One region of the Azospirillum formosense genome, then DNA from elsewhere that is predicted to be linked to it. Evidence: riboswitches for the same ligand, from Rfam matches in the RefSeq annotation. Region 1 holds a riboswitch; the other holds the start of a gene.
The links. Region 1 has a riboswitch for thiamine pyrophosphate ahead of ABVN73_RS20680 (long-chain fatty acid--CoA ligase). Riboswitches for the same ligand answer to the same signal wherever they lie in the genome.

Region 2: another riboswitch for thiamine pyrophosphate. It lies ahead of thiC (phosphomethylpyrimidine synthase ThiC); the one in region 1 lies ahead of ABVN73_RS20680 (long-chain fatty acid--CoA ligase).

The regions. Positions count from the first base shown of each region.
Region 1 is NZ_CP159403.1:1,647,695-1,652,744, forward strand. It holds gene ABVN73_RS20665 (ABC transporter permease) at 1-728, opposite strand, end outside; gene ABVN73_RS20670 (ABC transporter ATP-binding protein) at 728-1,498, opposite strand; gene ABVN73_RS20675 (acyl-CoA reductase) at 1,510-2,973, opposite strand; gene ABVN73_RS20680 (long-chain fatty acid--CoA ligase) at 2,958-4,049, opposite strand; TPP riboswitch at 4,126-4,255, opposite strand; gene ABVN73_RS20685 (DUF5672 family protein) at 4,597-5,050, shown strand, end outside.
Region 2 is NZ_CP159402.1:1,088,271-1,093,320, forward strand. It holds gene ABVN73_RS05160 (MFS transporter) at 8-1,210, shown strand; gene oxlT (oxalate/formate MFS antiporter) at 1,657-2,919, shown strand; gene ABVN73_RS05170 (hypothetical protein) at 3,007-3,195, opposite strand; TPP riboswitch at 3,398-3,510, shown strand; gene thiC (phosphomethylpyrimidine synthase ThiC) at 3,614-5,050, shown strand, end outside.

The DNA.
Region 1 (5,050 bases):
CGCAGCAGCCACCGCTCAAGCCCGGCGGCGGCCTGATAAACGATCATGCCCAGCAGCGTGATGACGATGAACAGGGCGAACATCATGGTCGAATCCATCATCCCCTGCGCCGCGATGATCGAGGCGCCCAGCCCCTGCCGGCCGCCGATGAACTCGCCGACGACGGCGCCGACCAGCGCCAGCACCACGGCGACGCGCAGGCCCGCCAGGATCACCGGCAGGCCGGAGGGGATCTTGAGGCGCAGCAGGGTCTGCAGGCGCGTCGCCCGCAGCATGCGGAACAGCTCCCGCTTGTTGGGATCGACCTGCTGGAGGCCGGTCATGGTGTTCTCCAGCAGCGGAAAGAAGCAGATCAGCGCCGTGATGACCACGGTGGAGGTCATGCCGAAGCCGAACCAGACGATGAACAGCGGCCCCAGGGCCAGCTTCGGCACCACTTGGCTGGCGAGGATGTAGGGGTAGAACAGGCGGCGCAGCACCGGCACCTCGGCCAGCAGCACCCCGGCGAGGAAGCCGATGGTGCAGCCGGCGGCGAGGCCCATCGCCATCTCCGCCGTGGTGACCCAGAGATGCGGCAGCAGATAGCCGCCGGCCAGCCCGTCCCACAGCGTGCGCAGCACCGCCGAGGGCAGCGGCACAACCAGCGCCGACACCCCCGCCACCCGGCAATAGACCTCCCACCCCGCCAGAAGCAGGACGAGCAGCAGGGCGGAGGCGAGGCGGACCATCACGATGCGCGCTCCAGCGCCACCTTCTCGGGATTGCCGTCCATGGCGCGGCGCAGTTCCAGGCACAGGGCGTTGAAGCGCGGGCTGTAGCGGACGTCGCGCCCGCGCGGGCGGGCCAGCGGCACCGGCAGGGCGTGGCGCAGGTGCCCACCCTCCATCACCGCCACCCGGTCGGCCAGATAGACCGCTTCCGCGATGTCGTGGGTGACGAACAGCACGGTGGTGCGGTGGCGGGCGCAGAGCGTCAGCAGGTCGTTCTGCAACTCCTCCCGCGTGATGGCGTCGAGCGCGGCGAAGGGCTCGTCGAGCAGGAGCAGCGGCGGCTCGGTGACCAGCGCGCGGGCCAGCGCGACGCGGCTCTGCTGCCCGCCCGACAGCTGGCTGGGGTAGCGTCCTTCGAGTCCGGACAGACCGACGAGGTCCAGCAGCTCCTCCGCCTTGCGGCGGTCCGCCGGCTGCGGGCGGCGCGTCAGCGACACCGGCAGAAGCAGGTTGTCGAGCACGGTCCGCCACTCCAGCAGCGTCGGCGCCTGGAAGACGAAGCCGACCTGGGCGCCCGGCCCCCGCACCGGCTCCCCCTGGATGCGGACGCTGCCGGTCGAGGGGGTCAGCAGCCCGGCGACCAGCTTCAGCAGGGTCGTCTTGCCGCAGCCGCTGCGCCCGACCAGCGCGTGGAACTCGCCCTCCCCGATGGTCCAGTCGACGCGGTCCAGGATGGTGCCGCCGCCCGGGACGCCGTAGCCGGCCTGTTCGATGCTGACGAAGGGCATGGCCGGGCGCCTCAATCCGTGTAGGGGGCGAAAATTTCCGCCGCCCGTTCCGCCGAGCCCTCGATCTCGGTCAAGGTGACGAGGTCCAGCAGGTTGAACCGTCCGTCATGGTGCCAGCCCGCCTCCGGCGCGGTCATGCGGCCGAGCGCGCAGAGGCGCGTCACCCCGACCGCCCCCAGCGCCCCGGCGAGCGCGAACAGCTCCTCCGGCGCGGCGGCGATGCCCACGGTCTGGAGGAAGGCGCGGTAGGGCGCCAGCCCCGGCACCGCGTCGGCCAGCCGGTCCACCGCCACCACCGTCACCGTGCGGTTCAGCCCGCAAGGGCTCAGGCCGTCCGCCGCGTCGGTGTAGGCGACCGCCCAGCTTCCCACCGGATCGCCCAGCAGGGCGCGGCTCGGGTCGGCGAAGCCCTTCGTCTCCTCTGCGTTGCGCCACGCGGCGACGCTGCCCGCCTCGCCCATCGACAGGGGGCGGCGCGGGAACTTGCTGCCCAGCGCGTCCAGCTCATGCGCCAGATAGCCGGCGAATTCGCGCGGCGACACCCGCCCACCGCGCTCCACGAAAAAGGTCTGGGGCGAGTAGCAACCCTGCTGGTCGTAGCGCGCCACGTCGTAGGCCGCCTGCCGCGCCACCGCTCCCGCCTTCCCGGCGTTGAGCGCGGAGCGGGCGACCATGGCGAAGCTGATCTTGTGGCCGTAGGGCAGGAAGCGCGTGGTGATCGGCACCCGCGCCCGGATGGCCTCCAGCGCGTCGTTGCCGCCATAGGCGACCACCGTGTCGGCGCGGGTCAGCCACGCCCGCTCCGCCGCTTCGTCGCCGCCCTTCCACCAGACGATGGCGATGCAGTCGGCCAGCTCCGGGTCGATCTCCGCCAGGATTTGCGCGAACCAGCCGGCGAACAGCGGCTCGGCGCTCGGCAGCTTGCCGACCGTGCCGGCCTTCACCAGCAGGCCGGAGATCAGGCTCCACAGCGGCAGGCCCGGCACGTTGCCCGCCCAGACATGCAGCAGCAGCTCCGGCCCGAAGGCGCGGGCGAAGCCGCCCTTGGGCATGGGCTGGAAATCGTCGAGCACCGCCGGATTGGCGAAATCCTCGGCGATGAACTTCCGAAGCTCCGGCCCGCGGAAGGTCTTCAGATAGCCGGTCAGCCCCAGCCGGACCATCTCCGCGTCGTAGCCGGTGACCAGCGGCAGCAGCCGTTCCGCCTTCCGCCGCCACGGGTCGTCGCGGTCGAGCAGCCGGGCGACGACGCGGTCGATGGTGGCGGCGATCTCCGTGACGGTGCGGCTTCGCAAATAGGTGCGCGCGTTGGCGCGCACCCGCGTTGCCAGCTCGGCGATCTGCGCCTCGCTCAGCACCGGCACCGCCACGTCGAGCGTCTCGGCGCCGCGCCGGAAGGTCAGCGTCCGCCAATCCACCGCGTCGGCGGACAGCCCCGGCAGATGCCCGGCACGCTCCATCAAGCCAACGGCCATTGGGCCCGCGCCGCTTTGAGGAAGTCCTCGACCGCCATGGAGCAGCCCTTGGCGTCCGCCCCGTCGGCCCGCCCGAGAAGCTGGAAGCCGCCGTCCACCTCCACTCCCGCGTCCTCGGTCAGGATGGCCGACGCGCAGTTGAAGTGGGCAAGATCGTGATGGACCAGCACGCCGACGCTGCCGCGCGACACCTCCTGCCCGGTCAGCGGGTTGATGACCCGGCTGCGGATCCAGTGCGGGCCGGACTTCACCGACGGGCAGGTCTCGTTGCCGTCGTCGTAGAACTGGGTGCTCAGCTCCGTCATGCCGTACATGTTGATGCACAGCCGGCGCGGCACGCCGAAGGTGGCGGACAGGCGGCCGTAGAACTCCTCCGCCGCCATCTCGCGCGACTGGCCCTTGAAGCCGCCGGTGTCGAGGATGCGGCTGCCCGCCGGCAGGGCGAAGCTCCGCCCCCGCTCGGCCAGAGCGTCCATCAGATGCACGACGCTGAAGCTGGCCCCCAGCAGGGCGTAGGGTTCGCCGGTCGCCTCGGCGCGGGACAGCTCGGCGATGGCCCCATCCACGTCCAGCCCGGCGTCGGAGACGAAATAGCGGCTCTCATCCGTCCCGAACTCGCTCTTCGCCAGCGCCAGATAATGGGCGAGCGAGGAGTTGGGCATCGCCTGCTCGGTCGGGAACAGGATGCCCATGCGCAGCCGTTCAAAGTCACCCATGAAGCGGTGGCGGAAATTGACGGTCATCGAGCGGTCGTAGACCGCCAGCGTCGGGTGGTGGCTCTTGCCCCGCACGCCCTTGGTGGTGCCGCTGGTCATGAAGACGTGCGGGCACTCCTCCGGCGGGCGCCCACTCAGCGTCAGGTCCTTGAAGGCGCTGATCGGCACCGCGGGCACGTCGCGCCAGCTCTTCACCGTGCGCAGGGTGCGCGCCCGCTGGGTGGCGAAGCGGCGGTAGGGGGCGTTGGTCTCGAACTGGTGGGCGAAGACGGCCAGCGCCATGCGGTTGAACGCCTCCTCGTCCGCCTCTCCGGCGGCGATGAAGGCCAGCAGCTCTTCGACAAGTCGGGCTTCGGTCACGTCCGCACACACCTTTTGCAGCGCCAACAAACTGTTGCCGGGACAAGCGGTGTCTGGATGGAATGGGGGTACGCCGTGCCGCCCTTCAGTCCCGTCCCTACGCCGGTATGACCCGGATCAGGTTCGATGGGTCACCGCGTTGTCCGGATGAAAGCGCCGGGCCGGCGGAGTCTCAGCCTCCTAGCGAGGCCCCCCAGGGAACACTTTGCAAGCTAAGGGACCCGCCCCCGCCCGTCAAGGAGGTCGGGCTAACGAACGGAGGCATTGCCTTTGGAGCCCCTCTCCCGTCCCGGGAGAGGGAAGGGGCCCACGCGAGGCGTGGGAAGGGTGAGGGTACCGCCGAGAATCAGCGCATTGATCCTTGCATGACCCTCACCCGCCCGCTCCGCGGGCCCCCTCTCCCGGGACGGGAGAGGGATTTGACGTCGAATGCGACGCCCCCGCCCGTCAAAGGAGGACCGGCGCTCCGCCCGTGGCACCCCCACAACCCCCGTGATAGGATCCGCGCCCGCGGGCGGCCGACGTCGGCGGCGGAACGGGGAACGGCATGGTGAGGATCGAGGACTGCACGCTGGTGTTCGCCGACACGGCGAACCACGCCCTGGTCGAGATGGCCATCCGGGACAGCCTCGCCGCCTGCCGCTTCTCCAGCGTCCTGCTGCTCTCCGACCGCGACCCGAAAATTCCGGGCGTCGACTTCCACCGGATCGCCCCGATCCGCGACATGGACGACTATTCGGACACGATCAACGTCCGCCTGCGCCGGCTGGTGACGACGGGCCATGTCCTGATCGCGCAGTGGGACGGCTTCGTCGCCGACCCGCGGGCCTGGACGGAGGAGTTCCGCGCCTTCGACTACATCGGCGCCCGCTGGGGCTGGTACCAGGACGGCATGACCGTGGGGAACGGCGGCTTCTCCCTGCGCTCCGCCGCCCTGCTCGACCGGCTGCGCGACCTGCCCTTCGAAGCCGGCATTCCCGAGGACCATGTCATCTGCCGGA
Region 2 (5,050 bases), on a different replicon from region 1:
AACCGTCATGAGTCAAGCCGACACCAACCGTTACGCGCATGGGACGGCGAACGTTCTGCGCCTCGCCACCGCGCAGGCCCTGGCCGGCGCCAACGCGGTGGTCGTCTATGCGACGGGTGCCATTGTCGGGAACACGCTGGCGCCGAGCCCGGCGCTGGCCACGCTGCCGCTCTCGATCTTTGTCGTGGGAATGGCGATCTGCACCATTCCCGCCGGGGCGATCGCCCGGCGGCATGGGCGGCGGGCCGCCTTTCTGGCGGGGACCGGCTGCGGCGTGCTCGTCGGGCTGCTCTCCGCCCTGGCGGTGGTTCTGGGGAGTTTCTGGCTGTTTTGCGCGGCGATGATTCCCGGCGGCGCCTACGCCGCCGTGGTCCTGTCCTTCCGCTTCGCCGCCACCGATTGCGTCGAACCGGAGCGGCGGCCGAGGGCCATGTCCGCCGTGATGGCGGGCGGCGTGTTCGCCGGTGTCATCGGGCCGCAGCTCGTCACCGTCACGATGGATGTCTGGCCGCCGTATCTGTTCCTGGCGACTTTCATCGCCCAGGCCGCCGTGGCGGCGGTGTCCGCCCTGGTGCTCGTCGGGGTTCGGCTGCCGATGCCGACCGCGGCGGAGTCAGCCGGGGGGCGGCCGCTCGGCGTCATCGCGCGCCAGCCGCGATTCCTCACCGCCGTGCTGTGCGGAGTCGTCTCCTATCTTCTGATGAACTTCATCATGACGGCGGCGCCACTGGCGATGCGGCTGTGCGGCCTGTCGCAGGAGGTGTCCAACCTCGGGCTGCAATGGCACGTGATCGCCATGTACGCCCCGAGCTTCGTCACCGGGCGGCTGGTCGAGCGCTTCGGCGCGCCCCGCATGGTGTTCGCCGGCCTGGGCCTGATCGCCGCCTCGGCCGTGGTGGGGCTGGGGGGCATCGACGTGGCGCATTTCTGGGTCAGTCTGATCCTTCTGGGAGTCGGCTGGAACTTCGGCTTCCTCGGGGCCTCCGCGCTCGTTCTGGAGTGCCACCGCCCGGAGGAGAAGACCCAGGTGCAGTCGCTCAACGACTTCATCGTGTTCGGAACGATGGCCCTGGGGTCCTTCGCGTCGGGCGGGCTGCTGGCGATGTTCGGCTGGGACACGGTGCTGTGGGTGTCCTTCGTGCCGCTGGCGGCGGCCATCGCGGCGCTCGCCGTCACCGCCTCGTCCCGCGCCGCCTCCGCCACCGCCTGACGCCGGTCCGCGCGTCATCCTGCGAAAACGCCATCAAGCCCCGCCTTCAAGGCGGGGTTGACCCTCCCGGCCGTCCGGCTTTCGAAAGCCCGAAAAATTTTTGGATGAAAAGCGCAACGCGCCAAAAGTTCGTGTTGCCAACAATCATGTCTCTGGCATACCATATGCCGTATCTGGAGCGCCACGAACGCAGGGACGGCGTGACCGGCTCTCCAGCGCACCATTGAACCATGACTCACATCGGCACGGAACAAGGCCGCCCATGGCGCGGCGACGCGGACGCTTGCTCAGGCGCCGCCTCGTCCGCCCGAGGGGACCCTCATGCCCGGTATCAAAGCGTCGCAATCCCACGGGAGGGAATGATGGTTGGATCGACAGAATCCCAGAGGCCAGCGTTTAACAGTTCCGGCGGCTCTCAGGCGCCCATTTCCGACGGCGCGCGTTGGATGCAGATCGTCGTCGGCATCGTCTGCATGGTGGCCGCGGCCAACATCCAGTATGCCTGGACGCTCTTCGTGCCGGAAATCCAGGCCACCCATGGCTGGACCCGCGCTTCGATCCAGACCGCCTTCACCGTCTTCGTCGTCGTCCAGACCTGGCTGACCCCCATCGAAGGCTACTTCATCGACCGCTACGGCCCCCGCGCCATCGTCGCCTTCGGCGGCGTGATGACCGGCCTCTCCTGGATCATCGACAGCTACGCCGGCTCGCTCGGCATGCTCTATGTCGGTTCGGCCATCGGCGGCATCGGCGTCGGCTGCGTCTACGCCACCTGCGTCAACAGCGCCCTGAAGTGGTTCCCGGACAAGCGCGGCCTTGCCGTCGGCCTGACCGCGGGCGGCTACGGCGCCGGCTCGGCCGTGACGATCCTGCCGATCGCCAACATGATCCACTCCTCGGGCTATCAGGCGACCTTCTTCTGGTTCGGCCTGCTGCAGGGCACGATCATCCTCATCGCCGCCTTCTTCCTGCGCGCCCCGCAGAAGGATCAGGTGAAGGCCTCGACCAAGGTCCTGCAGTCCCGCCGCGACTACACGCTGAAGGAAGCGCTGCAGACGCCGGTCTTCTGGGTCATGATGGTCATGTTCATCTGCACCGTGTCCGGCGGTCTGATGGCGGTGGCCCAGCTCGGCGTGATCGCCCACGATCTGGGCGTGAAGGAAGCCCCGATCAGCCTGTTCGGCATCACCATGGCGGCTCTGCCCTTCGCGCTGATGCTCGACCGCGTGATGAACGGCATCTCCCGTCCGCTGTTCGGCTTCGTCTCCGACCACATCGGCCGTGAAGCGACGATGTTCATCGCCTTCACCTTCGAAGGCCTCGGCATCCTGATGCTCAGCCGCTTCGGCCACGACCCGATCATGTTCCTGATCCTGTCGGGTCTGGTGTTCCTGGCCTGGGGCGAAGTGTACAGCCTGTTCAGCGCCACCTCGGCGGACACCTTCGGCACCAAGCATGCGGCGAAGATCTACGGCGTGCTCTACTGCGCCAAGGGCGTCGCGGCCCTGCTGGTCCCGCTGGGCAACCTGCTGATGGAAGCCACCGGCACCTGGGCGACCGTGCTCTACATCTGCGCCACCATGGACCTCATCGCGGCCTTCTGCGCCATCGCCGTCCTGCGGCCCATGCTGCGCAAGCACCACGCCCGAAACGCCGAACTCGCCGCCCAGCAGGGTGCGGGTGGGCTGGCGGTGCAACCCGGCCACTGATCGGTCCGCGAAGCTTTAGGTTTCGCATCCCGGATGACGTTATCGTCGATGACGGCCGCCGCGCGCACCCCGCGCGGCGGCCTTCTTTCATTCCAGGAAGAAGGGGCGGTTGTGGCCCTCGCCGGACTGGTTGAAGCGGTCCGACGACCAGAGGCCGTCCGGCTGCTCGTCCTGAGGATCGGAGTTCCACTCGTCGTCCTCCCGCATCAGCAGGGTCAGGCCGTGGCCCATCAGGCCGGCCAGGGCGACGAAGGCGATCATCTGTGATTCGAGCATGGGACGGGCTCCGGGCACTCGGGAGGGGGCTTTGTTTTTTGTTGTGATGCAGCATAGCGGCCCGGCTCAGGCTGCGCAATAGGATTTTGTATACCAGATAATGGATACCAGAACCGCGCCAATTGCATTGGCCAATTGATTTGGTGGTGCGGGATTCGCCGTGAATCGCGTTGACGTGGGCAGGGCGGATGGTTCAGCATGGCGACGTTCCAAGGGGAGCCCCATAGCACGGGGCTGAGATGATGCCGTAAGGCGCCGAACCCTTTGAACCTGATCCGGGTCGTACCGGCGTAGGGACAGGAACAAACGGGCCATCGTCACGCGCACTCCCTCCAGGGGACCGCTCCGGTCGTCCGTTCTGCCGCTCCGTCACACCCGGGTCTCCAACGATCCTATGTGCGATGGAGATCCACAGCAGATGCCTGACTCACTTCCCCCCGCTTCCCAAAAGGCCGCGCCGTCCGACCACTTCTCGGTGACGACCGGCCCGCTGCCGTCGTCCAGCAAGGTCCATGTGGCGGGGGAGCGCTTCCCCGACCTGCGCGTGGCCATGCGCGACATCCATGTGGGCGGCGGCGAGCCGCCGGTGCGCGTCTACGACACCTCCGGTCCCTACAGCGATCCCGCCGTGCGGACCGACATCCGCCGCGGGTTGGCGGAGCTGCGGCGTTCCTGGATCGAGGCGCGCGGCGACGTCGAGGCCTATGAGGGCCGCGAGGTCCGTCCGGAGGACGACGGGCTGCGCGCCGGCGAGACGCGCGCCGTGCCCGTCTTCGACCGCGCCGGGCGCCGCCCGCTGCGCGGCAAGCCGGGCCGGGCGGTCACGCAGATGGCCTACGCCCGCGCCGGCATCGTCACGCCGGAGATGGAGTACATCGCCGTCCGCGAGAATCTGGGCCGCCAGAGGCTGGCCGAGGCGGCGGCGCGGGACGGCGACGACTTCGGCGCCTCCATCCCCGACCATGTGACCCCGGAGTTCGTCCGCGACGAGGTGGCGCGCGGGCGGGCGATCATCCCGGCCAACATCAACCACCCCGAGTCGGAGCCGATGATCATCGGCCGCAACTTCCTCACCAAGATCAACGCGAACATCGGCAACTCCGCCGTCGCGTCGTCGGTGGGGGAGGAGGTCGACAAGATGGTCTGGTCGATCCGCTGGGGCGCCGACACCGTGATGGACCTGTCCACCGGCCGCAACATCCACACCACCCGCGAATGGATCCTGCGCAACAGCCCGGTCCCCATCGGCACCGTGCCGATCTATCAGGCGCTGGAGAAGGTCGGCGGCAAGGCCGAGGACCTGACCTGGGAGATCTTCCGCGACACGCTGATCGAGCAGGCGGAGCAGGGGGTGGACTATTTCACCATCCACGCCGGCATCCGTCTGGCGCACATCCCGCTGACCGCGAAGCGCACCACCGGCATCGTGTCGCGCGGCGGCTCGATCATGGCGAAATGGTGCCTGTCGCATCACCGCGAGAGCTTCCTCTACGAACGGTTCGAGGAGATCTGCGAGATCATGAAGGCGTACGACGTCGCCTTCTCGCTGGGTGACGGGCTGCGCCCCGGTTCCATCGCCGACGCCAACGACGCCGCCCAGTTCGCCGAGCTGGAGACGCTGGGCGAGCTGACCAAGATCGCCTGGAAGCATGACGTTCAGGTGATGATCGAGGGGCCGGGCCATGTGCCCATGCACAAGATCAAGGCCAACGTCGACAAGCAGCTGGCCCTGTGCGGCGAGGCCCCCTTCTACACGCTCGGGCCGCTGACCACGGATATCGCGCCGGGCTACGACCACATCACCAGCGCCATCGGCGCCGCCATGATCGGCTGGTTCGGCACGGCGATGCTCTGC